3 regions of the Dysosmobacter acutus genome follow, and region 3 is predicted to be linked to each of the others. Evidence: predicted binding sites of a transcription regulator. Region 3 holds the regulator's gene; each other region holds the start of a gene.
The links. The regulator Rex, encoded in region 3, represses fermentation and respiration genes when NADH is low (regulators of the CRP and FNR family bind a similar motif). The targets are predictions, from matches to a motif close to ATTGTTAANNNNTTAACAAT.
Positions count from the first base shown of each region.

Region 1 (5,038 bases), 370 kb from region 3:
ACCAGCTTGCCCGTCTTCTTGTCTGTAAAGGTGGAGGAGCAGCAGATGAAGCTCTTGCCGCCCTTGGAGAGGTAGGCACCCAGGACAAAGTCCAGCTGTCCGCCCGCTCCGCTGATGTGCTTGACTCCGGCAGACTCCGCGTTGATCTGGCCGAAGAGGTCCACATCCACCGCGTTGTTGATGGAGATGAAGTTATCCAGCTCGGAGATGGAGCGGATGTCGTTGGTGTAGCTGACCGGCGCGCTCATCAGCTCAGGGTTTTCATGAAGGTAGTCGTAGAGCTTCTGGGTTCCGGCGCCGAAGCCGTAGGTCTGGCGGCCTCTGTCGATGTTCTTCCTGGAGCCGTTGATCTTGCCGGCTTTGGCAATATCCACAAAGGCATCCACATACATCTCCGTATGTACGCCCAGGTCCTTCAGGTCGGACTCCGCGATCATGCTGCCCACTGTGTTGGGCATGCCGCCGATTCCCAGCTGGAGACAGGCACCGTTGGGAATCTCCTCCACGATCAGCTTGGCCACGGCAGCGTCCACCTCCGTGGGGACTCCTCCGCCAGACAGGATGCCCATGGGATCGTTGTTGCCCTCCACGATCATGTCCACGTCGCTGATGTGGACGCACTCCTCCATTCCGCCGCAGCAGCGGGGCATGTTCTGATTGACTTCCACAATCACCACTTTGGAGGTCTCACAGACTGCCTTCATGTGGGAGGCGTTGGGGCCGAAATTAAAGTACCCGTGCTCATCCATCGGCGCAACCTGGAACATGGCCACGTCATCATGGACGATGTGCTCCCGGTAATACCGGGGCAGCTCGGAGTAACGGATGGGGGCGTAGAAAGCGATTCCCTCAGCGATCATCTTGCGCTCAATGCCGCTCATATGCCAGGAGTTCCAGGTAAAGTGCTCCGCCGCGTCGGGCACCTCGGCGATGGCCGGCTTCCACAGGCAGATGCCGCCGCGGACCTTGACGTCTGTCAGCTCCCCGGCGCGCTTTGCCAGCGCCTGGTCCAGCACCCGGGGATGTCCGGTGCACCAGCCGTAGTCCACCCAATCTCCAGATTTGACGACCCGCACCGCCTGATCGGCTGTGGTCAGCTTTTTTGCATATTCTTCCGCATAGCTCATGTGAAACTGCTCCTCCCTGTCTGTTCAATCCCTGATTGGATCAAGGTATTTTCTTCCTTGCCATGATTGATAATATAATAACATAGCCCAATGGGAAATGCAATTCAGAATCGCGCGCATAGAAAAAAGAGGCAGACGAAACTCATCTGCCTCTTTTTGTAACTTGTGTTATTCCGCCTCGTTCTCCTCGTCGTCAGCGGGAACGGACTGGGGCTCCAGCAGGGCGCGGATGGACAGGGAAATCTTCTGCTTCTCCTCATCCACAGCGGTGACCTTGGCATCCACCACCTGGCCCTCGCTCAGCACATCGCCGGGCTTGTCGATGCGGCGGTCGGCGATCTGGGAGATGTGGATCAGGCCGTCCACACCGGGAACCACCTCGGCAAAGGCACCGAAGGTCATCAGCTTGACGATCTTGACGGACGCCACGTCGCCCACCTGATAGGTGTCCATGAACTGCTTCCAGGGATCCAAGGTACGATCCTTGACGCCCAGGGAAATCTTCTTCTTTTCCGCGTCAAAGGAGATGACATAGACCTCCAGGGTGTCGCCGACAGAAACCACCTCCGCAGGGTTCTTGATGCGGCTCCAGCTCAGTTCGGAGATATGGACCATGCCGTCCACGCCGCCGATGTCCACAAAGACGCCGTAAGAGGTCATGGACTTGACGGTGCCGGTATAATGCTTGCCCACCTCGATGGACTCCCACACAGCCGTGGCAGCGGCCTGACGGGCCTCCTGCTGGACGGCGCGGATGGAACCGACCACGCGGCGGCGGGCGCGGTTCACCTCAGTGATGCGCAGCTGCACCTTCTGCTTGAGCAGCGCGGACAGCTCAGCCCCGCGGGGCAGACCGCTCTGGGAAGCGGGAACGAATACGCGGACGCCCTTGACGGAAACCACGATACCGCCCTTGTTCTCCTCGGTGACAACGCCTTCAAGAATCGTCTTCTCCTCCACGGCCTTCTCGATGTTCTCCCACACCTTGACCGTGTCCAGACGCTTTTTGGAGAGCTCGGCATATCCCTCGATGTCATTGACACGCACGATGTACGTCTCGATTTCATCGCCGATATGTACGATGTCCTCGGGCTTGGCATTGGGATCGTCAGACAGTTCGCTCAGCTTGATATAAGCAGCCTGCTTAGCGCCCACGTCCACCTGCACCTCAGTGGGAGTGATGGCCGTGACAATGCCGGTTACCTTCTCTCCTGTATTTAAAGTTTTAAAAGACTGATTCAGCAATTCCTCGAAGGACTCTTCTTTCCCCTCAGCCGCTTTGATTTCTTCACTCATGGTTGCATATACCTCCTTAATGATGCCCGCAGGCGTGGACGCGCCGGCCGTAAGACCCGCAACAGAGCAACCATGGAAAAAATCCGGCGAGAGCTCGTCCGCCTTCTCGACCTGAATGACGGACCGACATCTCTCTTGGCAAATTTCTGTCAGATGCTTGGTGTTGGCACTTTTGCGGTCGCCGACTACCACCATCGCGTCAACCATGGCGGAGATTTCCGCCGCTTCCGACTGACGTCTATGCGTAGCATTGCATATTGTATCAAATATTTTTAAATTTGTACACTGGTTTTTTAAGATTTTCGCGGAAGTTTCAAAAAGTTCACGGATGCACGTGGTTTGAGCAACAACGGTAACCGGTATCCCGCAGGGGCTTTTTTGTCCGGAAATCCACCGTATGACCGCGTCGGAAGTGTCAAAAACCAAAGGCGCGCTGCACCAGCTGGCAATGCCCCGGACCTCAGGATGCTCCGGGTCCCCGATGATAACGGTCTGACGGCCCTCCTGCTCCGCCTGGGCCACCAGATTCTGAATCCGCATCACATTTGGGCAGGTGGCGTTGACGCATCGGACGCCCCGCTGGGCCAGCATGCCCAGAATCTCCTTGGACTCTCCGTGGGAGCGGATCACAGCCACATCGCCGCAGGACAGCTCCTCCGCCCCTTCCGCCCTGCGGACACCCCGGCGTTCCAGCTCCTCCACCACGCTTGCATTGTGGATGATGTCCCCAAGCATCCAACAGCCGCCGCATTCTTCCGCCGTCTGAGCGGCCAGGCGCACCGCGCGCTCCACGCCGTAGCAAAAGCCGGCGGATTCGGCAAGTATCACATTCATTGCGATCTCCCCAAAGCGTAGGACCGGCGCAGCACTTCATCGGCAATGGCCTGGACCTCTTCCGCCGTCCCGTGCCGCCCTGTGTAGGAGGGCTGGTAGGGCTGGCCGATGATGATTCGGCTTCTGCGGAAAATCCGTTTTTTTCCATCCACGAAAACAGGCACCAGGATGGCCCCGGTGCGGATGCCGATCACGGCCACGCCGCCCTTGGCCGGGGCATCACCTTCCCGCTCCACCCGGGTTCCCTCCGGGAAGATCAGCAGATTGTCGCCGCATTTGATGCTCTGTATGGCGGTTTTTACCGCATTCAGATCGGAATTTCCCCGGGCCACGGGAAAGGCTCCCAACTTGGTGATGACCCAGCTGAGCACAGGGATGCGGAACAGCGAGTCCTTTGCCATGATGTGCAGCCGGTAATCGATGGGCAGGGAGACCACCAGCAGCACCGGGTCCCAGTTGCTGGAGTGGTTCGGGCACAGCAGGGCCCCGTGGGGCGGCAGGTTCTCCAGACCCTCCACGGAAACCGGCTGGAAAAAGCGGAAGATGGGGCCAAACACCCGCCAGACAAACCGAAAGAATCCGTTCATCGTCCAATCCGCTCCTCAATCAGCCGGAGCAGCGCATCCCGGCTCTCGTCAAAGGTGAGATAGGTGGTGTCCACGGTAAGCGCGTCCTCCGCCGCCCGCAGCGGAGCCGCCGCACGGTGGGAGTCGTTATAGTCCCGCTCCTCAATTTCCCGCAGCACCTTTTCGTAGGGCTCCGGCGTTCCCCGCTGCTCAAGCTCCAGGCAGCGCCGGCGGGCCCGGGCCTCCGGCGCTGCGGTCAGGAAGATTTTGACGTCCGCATCCGGCAGCACCACGGTGCCGATGTCCCGTCCGTCCATAATCACATTATAGCGCCGGGCCATATCCCGCTGCATCTCCATCAAAAAGGCCCGGACAGCGGGATGAGCCGAAACCGCCGAGGCACAGAGGGAAATCTCCGGCAGGCGGATGTGCTCCGTCACGTCCTCGCCGTTGAGGATCATGTGCTGAAGGCCGTCCGGGCTGTAGGTCATGTCCAGACGGATGTGCGGGAACAGCGCTTTCACGGCTGCTTCCTCCTTCGTGTCCACGCCGCGGCTGCGGGCAAAATACCCCACTGTGCGGTAGATGGCGCCGGTATCCACATATAAAAAGCCCAGCTCCTGGGCCAGGGCCTTTGCCAGAGTGCTTTTTCCGGCGCCGGAGGGTCCGTCGATGGCAATGGCGCGGTTGCGTGTTATTCTCATGCTATCCCTCACAATTTGCGGCGGCCTCCCCGGCGGCTTTGCCGGTGGCCCAGGCGATCTGTAGGTTGAATCCGCCGGTATAGGCGTCCACGTCAATCATCTCTCCCGCAAAGTATAATCCCTTTACAATCTTTGATTCCATGGTCTTTGGGTCGATCTCCCTCACCTTGACACCCCCTGATGTCACAATGGCGTCCTCAACCGGCCGCAGTCCTGAAACCACAATGGGAAAATGCTTCAAAAGCTGCAAAAGTCCCCTTCTCTGCTCCCGGGTGACCTCGTGCACTTTTTGATGGGCGGGGATTTCAGAAAACTTTACCATCATGGGAATCAGCTTCTGAGGCAGCAAGTCCCCCAGAGCATTGCAGAAATCGCTGTTGCAGTGCTTTTCAAAGTCCGACAGCAGCCGCCTGTCCAACTGCTGCTCATCCAGCGCGGGCTTCAGATCGACCTCCAGATGGTAGGCCTTTTTGCCCCAGTGACGCATATGGGCGGATGCGGACAGGACAAG
Region 1 covers NZ_JAHLQN010000001.1:2,112,678-2,117,715, forward strand. Annotated here, with positions in the region: gene KQI82_RS10230 (butyryl-CoA:acetate CoA-transferase) at 1-1,127, opposite strand, end outside; gene KQI82_RS10235 (bifunctional 4-hydroxy-3-methylbut-2-enyl diphosphate reductase/30S ribosomal protein S1) at 1,296-3,257, opposite strand; gene KQI82_RS10240 (lysophospholipid acyltransferase family protein) at 3,254-3,844, opposite strand; gene cmk ((d)CMP kinase) at 3,841-4,527, opposite strand; gene KQI82_RS10250 (BaiN/RdsA family NAD(P)/FAD-dependent oxidoreductase) at 4,529-5,038, opposite strand, start outside.
Region 1: a site for Rex is predicted at 1,193-1,212, ahead of KQI82_RS10230 (butyryl-CoA:acetate CoA-transferase). Genes of this name have one in related genera too.

Region 2 (5,038 bases), 710 kb from region 3:
CTCAAACATCAAAGCGCGCGCCCGGCGCGGGGACAAAACAGCCCGGACAGGTCGGCGCCCTCTATCTCCAGCAGCTTCTTTTTAACCGGGATGCCTCCGGCGTAGCCTGTCAAGCTGCCATCCGCGCCCACCACCCGGTGGCAGGGGACGATAATCGAGATCGGATTGTGCCCAACAGCGCCGCCCACCGCCTGAGCGGACATGGTTTCCCGGTGCAGCCTTGCTGCCGCCCGGCGGGCGATCTCCCCATAGGTGACCACCTGGCCGTAGGGAATCTCCCGGAGAAGCTCCCAGATCAGCTGGCGGAACGGACTGCCGGCGGGGCGCAGCGGGAGCTCATGACAGCTGGGCCGCTGGCCGGCAAAGTATCTGTCCAGCCACTCCTTTGCGGCATTCAGAACCGGCAGGTCATCGGCCGGAACCAGCTCTTCGGTCAGGGAGCCCCCATAATACTTCTGCCCCTCCAGCCAAAGACCTGCCAAGTGGCTACCGTCGCACGCAAGGGTGAGCGTCCCCACAGGGGATGGGTATGTAGTGGAATGGTACATGGCAACCTCCCTGATCTGCCGCGCCTGCTGCGGTGGGCTGCGTCACGGGAGCTTTCCCGGTGCGCGGGCGCGTTCGTATTAAAGCTTCTTTGCGTATTATAGCAAGTTTTCCCGAAGTTGTCCCGCTGATTTCGACGGTTTTTGAAAAAAGGCGGCAAAAAACGGCAGCGGATCAGGTGTCCCGTCCGTTGCCGCTTTTCATTTTTGTCTGCCGGGAGGTCCGCCCGAAAATCAAGGGCAGCCGCGGAGGAATCAGATGTCGGATACCCGGGTGCGCCAGGCAACTTCCAGATCCAAATCCTTTTTCAGCTTTTCGTTTTCCGCCACCAGTTCGTCATAGTGGCGGCTCTGGACGTAGTATTTGACAAAGCCGAAGGTAGCCTCCTGGAACTCCTCATTCGAGTATTCGGGAAGCAGGGAGCCGTTGATCCGTCTGAGCCCCTGGACGGAGATGGTCACGAGGCGGCGGTGCTTTTCCGAAAGCTGGATGATCTTCAGCGTCTCGGGGATCTCAAGCTTCAAATCATAGATTGCGTTCACCATTTCCAAAAGCCGGCGCTGCTCGGGCTTTGCCGAGACGACCACGCCGTACTTTGTAAACAGGTCCTTCAAATAATCAGCGGAAACCGTCTCCCGGGTGATGGTTCCTTTGCCGATTCCGGAAAACATGGTGTCGGACAGAGAAAAGCCGACATATACCTCGTTGCCTGTCTGAGGATAGCCCATGATCATTACCTCCCGATATTTTCAAAATTACTAAGGCGGGGCTTTGCTATGCATTTATTATAGCATGACTTGCGCAAATTTCAACAGTCGTTTGCGTAAATTTACACGAAACATTTTTGCGCGTCTCATATCGCTGTGGAAATAACGACTGCCGCATTGGTACTTTATGCGGCGGGGAGGTCCGCAAATCACCCTGCGGGCGTTTTTTCCGGATCAATGGGATGCCCAGGCATAAACGGCGCCCCATGGAAGGCGTCCCGCTACTCTTCTACAGTAAATACTTCCTCAATGGATGCGTGAAACACTTTTGCGATATTCCATGCCAGGACCAATGAGGGATTGTACCTGCCTTTTTCAAGGTTTCCAATGGTTTCTCTGCGCACGCCCACCCGTTTGGCTAAATCCTCCTGGCTCATGTCATATCTTGCCCGATACTCTTTTATACGATTTTTAATCATCATTTGCCCCCTTTTGTTCTTTCCACTCCAATGCAAGCAGAGCAGCGGTAAACGCAAGGATTGCAGCCGCATAGCTCAGCCCAAAAGCGGTTGGGACGGCTTTGACGGCACCGAAAAGAAATGAACAGGCAAACATAAACGGGACAAGAGAAATCATTTCCGCCATGAATGCAAATGTGGCGGCTTTTTGAACATTGAGCCGAAAAAACTCATCAGGGATGACCCAGAAATAGCGAAGATAATAGGCAAACCCCAAAAATCCATAGAGCCCTTCATTTTCCGTTGTCCACCCCAAAACGGCTATCAATGCCAAAAGAGATAAAAAGCCCAGATAATTCAGTCCATGTCTCATAAAACAGCCCTCCAAATAATGTGATATATTTCACTCTTTATGATAAATATTTACCACAATTATTTTCGGAAGTCAAGCGTTTTGTGTCTTAGGCGCGCCCGCCCTGCGGAGTGAAATTTCAACCGTCCGGGAACCGGCAGGCTTTTACCATCGCGGAGCAATAAGAAAACGCCCCGCAGCTATATAAGCTGCGGGGCGTTGGTGCCGGTGGCCGGACTCGAACCGGCACGCTGTCGCCAGCGGTGGATTTTGAGTCCACTACGTCTACCAATTCCATCACACCGGCAGATGAACGGTGTTATTATACCTGAAAGAAACCACAAATTCAAGAGGAACTTTTGAAAAGATGAGCCTGTGCCGCAAGGGGAATCTCCACAAAAATGAACAAATGAAAAACTCCTTTGAAAAACAGCAAAAAAGCTACACAAACAAGAAGCAATGTGCTATCATATACAAGTTAAAATATGTCCTGAAAAGGAAAGGGGATTGCCAGTGGGCCGTATGATGAAAAAATGCTGGATGGCTGCCATTTTGCTGGCAGTCACCTTCTGTTTGTCGGGGTGTTTGTTCAACGCCTCGGTGGAGGAGCTTTACAGCCTGCCCCAGCTTCCTCCGGAGTACACGGCGCTGAGAGAGCGCATTGACGCCATCATGGCCGGGGGCGGGGAGTACGCCGCGCCCCAGTCGGGCAGCAACATCCAGCCCGTACAGATGGTGGATCTGGACGGGGACGGGGAAGAGGAGGCGCTGGCCTTCATGCGCAGGAGCGCGGACGAGCGGCCGTTAAAGATCTACATCTTCCGGTCCGTGGGCGACTCCTATGAGGAGGCGGCGGTGATTGAAGGCAGCGGCAGCGCCATTTACAGCATCTCCTATACCGATATGAACCAGGACGGCATGCAGGAGCTGATCGTGGGGTGGCGCGTCAGCACGGAGCTTCAGGCGCTGACGGTTTATTCCTTGAAGGATTTCCAGCCTGTGGAGCTGCTGCGCAACACCTATTCCCGCTACGCGGTGCGGGATCTCAATCAGGATGGGATGCAGGAGCTGGTGATGATCCGCTCCGACGACCAGGGAAACACGGTGGCGGACTACTATGTCTGGAACGATCAGACGCTGGTTCAGCGCCCGTCCGCCAACATCTCCGTCTCCATCGCCGAGCTCTCCTCGGGCCGCGTCCGCTCCGGCATGCTGGAAGGCGGCGTCCCGGCCCTGTTTGTCACCGGGGTGGAGGACTCCCTGTTCCAGGTCACGGATATCCTGGCGGTGAAAAACGACGAACTGGTGAACATCACCATGAACAATGCTACCGGCGTGTCCACTGAGATTTTCCGCTACCAGCCCCTGTTTCCCACGGACATCGACGGAGACGGGCTGACGGAGGTCCCGGCGCCCTTTGACCTTGCCGGCTGGGGCAGCACCGACGCATGCTACTCCATCAACTGGAGAAGGTACGACATCAACGGATCGCCCACGCTGGCCATCAGCACCTACCACGACGCGGCGGACGGGTGGTACCTCATTCTGCCCGAGGAGTGGAAAAAGCGGGTGACGGTCTCGCGGGACGACAGCGATCCGGATGAGGTCGCCGTGACCTTTGCCATCCAGGGCAGCGATACGGAGCTCTATCAGGAATTCCTGAAGATATATGCCATCAGCGGTAGCAGCCCGGAGTACAGGATTACCCAGGGCAGCCGTTTTCTGCTCAGCCGTCAGGCGGAGACCATTTTCGCGGGGGAGCTGCTGGACGCCAACGAAAGCTGGGAGTTCGGCATCACGGAGGACGAACTGCGTAGCAGCTTCAAACTGATTGTCACCGAATGGGCGTCGGGAGACGATTGATGAAAGGGAGGCAGCCATGAAAAAAGTATTGGTTTTGGAAGATGAGTCCAGCATCCGCAGCTTTATCGTCATCAACCTGCGCCGTGCCGGATATGAAGTGGTGGAGGCGGAGAGCGGCGAGGAGGCGCTGGAGCGTCTGAAGGACAACCCGGATACCAGGGTCGCGCTGCTGGATATCATGCTCCCCGGCATCGACGGGTTTGAAGTGTGCCGCAGGATCCGTGCAACCAACACAAAAATCGGCATCATCATGCTCACCGCCCGCTCTCAGGAGATGGATAAGGTGACGGGCCTGATGACCGGCGCCGACGACTATGTGACCAAGCCCTTCTCCCCTGCGGAGCTCACCGCCCGGGTGGACGCCCTGTTCCGCCGGGCCGGCGGCGGGGCGGACGAGCAAAGCGGTGAAATCCGGCAGGAGCCGTTTCTGCTCAATACCCGCAACCGCACGCTGGAGAAAAGCGGGGAGCGGATCAAGCTGACTCAGGTGGAGTACTCCATTATGAAGATGTTCATGGAGAACCCGGGAAAGGCCCTCTCCCGGGAGGAAATCCTGGATATGGTCTGGGGCCGGGACTACTTTGGCGAGCTGAAGATCGTGGACGTGAACATCCGCCGTCTGCGTCTGAAAATCGAGGACAATGTGACCAACCCCACCTATATCACCACCGTGTGGGGATACGGGTATAAATGGGGCTTTTAAGCGTGGAGCAGAGCCGCCGGGCCGCAGCTGCGGAGCGGTATATAGGAGACAATGGCCAGTAAAAAGACGGTATGGGAGCAGGAGTACGCCCGGCTTTGGAAGCGGGAGAAGCGGTTTTTGGAGCAGAATCAGACCCAGCGCACGCCTTATCTGAACCGCAGGCTGGAGACGGTGGTGCCGAAAACGCTGCAAAAGACATTGGAATCCGCTTTTGAGAAGGCGTTTTCCACGGTGCTTGAAAAGGGAACCGGACTGATCGAGGGAGTCAGCGGCAGGCGGAAGCGGGAGCGGGAGTACCTGCTGCGCCGCTATGCTGCCCAGCTCCAGCCGGACCGCCGGTCGCTGCGGGCCTTTTCCCGGGCAGCGGCGGGGGCAGGGCGGAAAAATCTGCTGCTCTCCGGCGTGGAGG
Region 2 covers NZ_JAHLQN010000001.1:1,040,758-1,045,795, forward strand. Annotated here, with positions in the region: gene KQI82_RS05010 (methylated-DNA--[protein]-cysteine S-methyltransferase) at 9-548, opposite strand; gene KQI82_RS05015 (hypothetical protein) at 801-1,274, opposite strand; gene KQI82_RS05020 (helix-turn-helix transcriptional regulator) at 1,535-1,735, opposite strand; gene KQI82_RS05025 (DUF3796 domain-containing protein) at 1,725-2,084, opposite strand; tRNA gene KQI82_RS05030 (tRNA-Leu) at 2,284-2,370, opposite strand; gene KQI82_RS05035 (FG-GAP repeat domain-containing protein) at 2,586-3,926, shown strand; gene KQI82_RS05040 (response regulator transcription factor) at 3,943-4,629, shown strand; gene KQI82_RS05045 (EcsC family protein) at 4,681-5,038, shown strand, end outside.
Region 2: a site for Rex is predicted at 2,102-2,121, ahead of KQI82_RS05025 (DUF3796 domain-containing protein). Genes of this name have one in related genera too.

Region 3 (5,038 bases):
GAAGGCGGAGATGGGGTAGTAGACAGGGATGTGGAAGCTGTTGGTGTAGTAGTCCCGGTCGGTGACGCCGGGGAGAATGCCGAAGCGCTGCTTGTCAATCTTCACAAACCGACCCGAAAGGCCTTCGGCCGGTGTGGCCAGCAGCGTGAAATTCAGTCCCCGTTTCCGGGACTCCTCGTCCATTCTGGAGCGCATATGGGCCACAATCTCAAGGCCCAGCCGCTCCGAGCGTTCGTCCTCCCCATGGTGATGGCCGGTGAGTGCCACCAATGTCTCCGCCAGGCCGATAAAGCCAACGGACAGCGTGCCGTGGCGGAGCACCTCCCGCACCTCGTCGTTCCAGCCCAGCCGCTCCGAGTCCAGCCAAACGCCCTGGCCCATCAAAAAGGGGTAGTTGCGCACATGTTTGCGGCACTGGATCTCAAATCGCTCTATCAGCTGTTCCACGCAAAGGTCCAGCATCCGGTCTAAAGAGTCGAAAAAGACTTCGATGTCGCCCTTTGCCCGGATGCCCAGGCGGGGCAGGTTGATGGTGGTAAAGCTCAGGTTGCCACGGCGGTTGCAGATTTCCCGGGACGGGTCATAGATGTTGCCGATGACCCGGGTGCGGCAGCCCATGTAGGCAATCTCCGTCTCAGGATGGCCGGGCTTGTAGTACCGGAGGTTGAAGGGAGCGTCCAAAAAGCTGAAATTGGGGAAGAGCCTCTTGGCGCTGCATCGCATGGCCAGCTGGAAGAGATCGTAGTTGGGGTCGCCGGGATTGTAGTTGACTCCCTCCTTGACCCGGAAGATATGGATGGGGAAGATGGGCGTTTCCCCGCCGCCAAGGCCCGCCTCCGTGGCCAGCAGCAGCTTTTCCATCACCAGCCGCCCCTCCGGAGAGGTGTCGCAGCCGTAGTTGATGGAGGAGAAGGGCACCTGGGCGCCGGCCCGGGAATGCATGGTGTTCAGGTTGTGGAGCAGGGCCTCCATGGCCTGATAGGTGGCCCGCTCCGTCTCCTGCACGGCCTGGCGGCAGGCAAAGGACTGATACCGCTCAGCCTGGCCCTCTTCAAGGTGGAAGCGCTCCATGAGGACGGGCCGCTCTGCCTGCTGATAGGCGCCGCAGTCCGACAGGGCGGGCCGCAGCCCCGACTGCTCGTTGATCTCATTTTGCAGCTCACGCAGCGCATCGTCGCAGCCCTCCACACCACATTCCAGACTCAGCGCCCGACACAGGTTCTGGCGGTAGGCGCGCCGAAAGGTTTTTGCAACGCCCATGGCCATGCCGTAGTCAAAGTCGCAGATGGACTGACCGCCGTGCTGGTCGTTTTGATTGGACTGGATGGCGATGCAGGCCAGGGCAGCATAGGAGGAGATGTCGTTGGGCTCCCGCAGTGTGCCGCTGCCGGTGCAGAAGCCGCCGGAGAACAATCTGCGGATGTCGATCTGGGTGCAGGTGGTGGTGAGGGTGTAAAAATCCAGATCGTGGATGTGGATGTCGCCTTCCCGGTGGGCCTTGGCGTGCTCCGGCTTCATGACGAACATCTGGTAGAACTGCTTGGCGCCCTCGCTGCCGTATTTAAGCATGGAGCCCATTGCGGTGTCGCCGTCGATGTTGGCATTTTCCCGCTTGATGTCGCTGTCAATGGCATCGGCATAGGTGATGTCCTCGTATATTTTCATCAGGCGGGTGTTCATCTCCCGGGCGCGGCTGCGCTCATTGCGGTAGAGTATATAGGCCTTGGCGGTCTGGATATAGCCGTTGTCCATCAGCACCCGCTCCACCAGGTCCTGAATGTGCTCCACCTCCGGTTCTTCGATCCCCTCCACCTCCAGGATGGAGGTTACCTCGGCGGCCAGCTGCCGGGCGGCCTCCGTCTGGCCCGGCTTATAGGTGGCATCAAAGGCCTTGGCAATGGCTCTTGCGATCTTTTCCTGGTCAAACTCTGCCATGCGGCCGTCGCGCTTTCGGATTTTTGTAATGGTCATGTCAGGAATGCCCTCATTTCTCTTACCATATCTTGTGGAATATTTTGATGTGCGTTTCAGAAAGTTACTATTTATCGTATCACCGGCAGGTTGGGCTGTCAATATGGAGCCTGTCGCCGCCCGGCAGGGACCGGGTGCGGCGGAGCACACAGCAAAGCTCCCGCGCCGCAAGGCGCGGGAGCCCGTTATGAAAGTGAAATACCCTTAGCAGCAGGCGGGACCGTTGTTGCAGCCGCAGCCGTTGTTGCAGCCGCAGCCACTGTTGCAGCCGCAGCCACAGCCACCCCAGCTGTTGCCGCCGCCACAGCAGCAGCAAATGATGATCAACAGAATGATGATCCAGCAGCAGCTGTTGCCGCCGCCAAAGAAGCCCTGATTACACATACCGGGAACCTCCTATGAAATGTTTGACCGGTGAACCGGTCTCAACTCATAGTATGCTGCCGTGGGAAAAGGGTGCACGGCGGTTTAAAAGATTCGGCTGCCGGTTATCATGGCTCTGGCGGAGAGAAGTTCATCGGAGGTAAAGACGCCGCTGTCCATCAGCTTTTGCACTAAGGTTCCGGAGCCGCCGCTCAAAGCGGCATCCAAGGCGTAATAGGAGACATACACCAGTTGGGCCCGGAGGAACGTGTCTGACTGGAGCATGGCCGCTTCGGCATCGGTGAGGACACCGGCGCTGCGGGCCGTTGCCATTGTGGCCGAGAGGTCTGTGTTGGCAGAGGAGCTGTATCCCAGGGCGCGCAGTAAAAACTCCATGTACTGATTGGCGGAGATGGCCTGATCCGGCTTAAAAAGCGTGGCGGTGAAACCGTTGGTATAGCCCCTCGAATAGGCATAGGAGACATAGTGCTCCGACAAAGAGCCCTTGGCGATGTCGGTGAAGGGAATGGGGCCGGTATAGGAAAGGGCCTCCTCTTCCTCGCCCAATACGCGGATAAACATGATGAGGGCCTGAATGCGGGTAGGCGCCATCTCAAGGTCAAAGCCGGAACCATAGCCGGTATAGCTTCCTTTAAATAGATGCAGGGCTTTTAAAGCCGAAGCAATGGCATTGTAATCCACGGAGTCGGAGAGGGTGAACCGGCAGGGCCCCTCATAGTGCACCACCGCGGTCTTGGACGTGACGGTAAAGGAAGCCGTGGTATCCTCCGCCACCAAATATCTGTGGTTGGCCGTCAGAGCCGTGCCGCTGGGAACCTCTTTGCCGGTGGTGATGTCCACCACGGCGCCGGACGGGAAGGTGACTTTCATAGAGCCGGCTAACAGCAGGCAGTCCGTGCCGGTGCTGCCGCCCAACACGTCCCCTTCCTTCAGGCGGATTTCCTGTGTGGATGCGGCGTAGGCGCCTCCGTCGGCACTTGTCTGGCCGGACGCATTCAGCCGGGCATCCACTGCGCTGTTGACCTTGTCGGTAAAGGCACCGTTGAGATAGGAGAGGGAGACCAGCGGATCGGAGCTGTCTCCTCCGCTGGCCAGTGCTGCCAAAATACAGCAGGCCGCGGCCAGAAAGGCAATGGGCCCCAGTGCTCTTTTGTTCATAGGACTCCTTCCGTTTACGGATTGACGATCCGGTAGCTGAGCGTCAGCAAACTGTCGGAAAAGTGGATGTTCTCGATCTTGACTTCCGGGTTGGAGGAGACAAGCTCTAAGTTGGTAAAATTCCAGAACCCGCGGATACCAAGGGCTGTCAGGCGGTCCGCCAAATCCTGGGCAATGGATTTGGGCACGGTGAGGGAGACCACGTCCACCTTATGGGCGCGGATATAGTCCTCCAACTCGTCCATATGATAAATATGTACGCCGTTGATGTCCGTTCCGATGATGGAGGGCGCAATATCAAAGGCCGCATCCACGGTGAAGCCGCACTGGGAGAACCGAAAATTCTGGAGCAGGGCGTGACCTAAGTTGCCCACGCCGATCATAATCAGATGATGGCTCTGGTCCACGCCCAGGATGTGTCCGATTTCGGAGCGCAATTCCTCCACATTGTAGCCGTATCCCTGCTGGCCGAACTCACCGAAACAGCTGAAATCCTGCCGGATCTGAGAGGCAGTGATCCCCATCTTCACACCCAGGGAATGCGAGGAGATGCGAATGACACCTTTGTTGCACAGATCGTTCAGATGTCTGTAATACCTGGGAAGGCGCCGGATCACGGCGTCGGATATGTTCTGCTTTTTCATATGATTACTCCTACCTGCGTCTGGTAAAAAGATGCACAAATTGACAACATTGCAATAAAGTAAATTTCCGTATTCAGTTTATCGCAAAAGGAGCAAGTTTGTCAAATTTTTTAACAATCTTTTTTTGAAAAATTTTTCTTTACAGATTTGGTTTTATGTGCTATCCTTTACAAAGATGCGCGCCCGTAGCTCAGTTGGATAGAGCGTTAGACTCCGACTCTAAAGGCCGCTGGTTCGAATCCAGTCGGGCGTACCATATCAGAAATACCCGGTGGACGCAGAGTTTCATAAAGAGGAACTCTGCGTCCACCGGGTATTTTGCCAGGATGACCCATACCTGGCCCTTGAAGAGGAGGCTTCAAGGGCCAGGTTTTTTTATTGAAGTACATATAAAAAAAAGTGTACAGATGACCTCTCCTCTATTTTTGTCAAACGCTTCACCATCGTATACGGTTCTGCTGTTTCAAAACCTCAGAGGGTCTGTGTTTGAAAATATTTTAGTATTTGCAGAGCATTCGCGCAATTTCGTGTTTTTTCTGTGTTAATGTCAAAAAAATGCAGGACATTCCCACAGAAAGGATGAGGAAACATGAAGATTTTTACGTATCACGGGATGAAAAACGTCTCGGGGTCCCGCGTCCGGAAGGCAAGAAGAGCGCTGAAGCTGTCGCAGACGGAGCTGGCGGCACAGCTTCAGATCCGTGGAGTCAGCCTTGAGCGGGATACCATCAGCCGGATGGAGATGGGGGACCGGATCATAGCGGATTACGAGCTGCGCACTCTGGCGGAAATACTGAAAGTGGACGTGGCGTGGCTGCTTGATGCGGAAGGTGAGGAAGAGATGGTGAGCCGGGCCGCAGAGGGACGGGGCGCCTATTGAC
Region 3 covers NZ_JAHLQN010000001.1:1,746,780-1,751,817, forward strand. Annotated here, with positions in the region: gene KQI82_RS08405 (anaerobic ribonucleoside triphosphate reductase) at 1-1,971, opposite strand, end outside; gene KQI82_RS08410 (hypothetical protein) at 2,176-2,355, opposite strand; gene KQI82_RS08415 (S-layer homology domain-containing protein) at 2,440-3,513, opposite strand; gene KQI82_RS08420 (redox-sensing transcriptional repressor Rex) at 3,528-4,157, opposite strand; tRNA gene KQI82_RS08425 (tRNA-Arg) at 4,337-4,413, shown strand; gene KQI82_RS08430 (helix-turn-helix domain-containing protein) at 4,747-5,037, shown strand.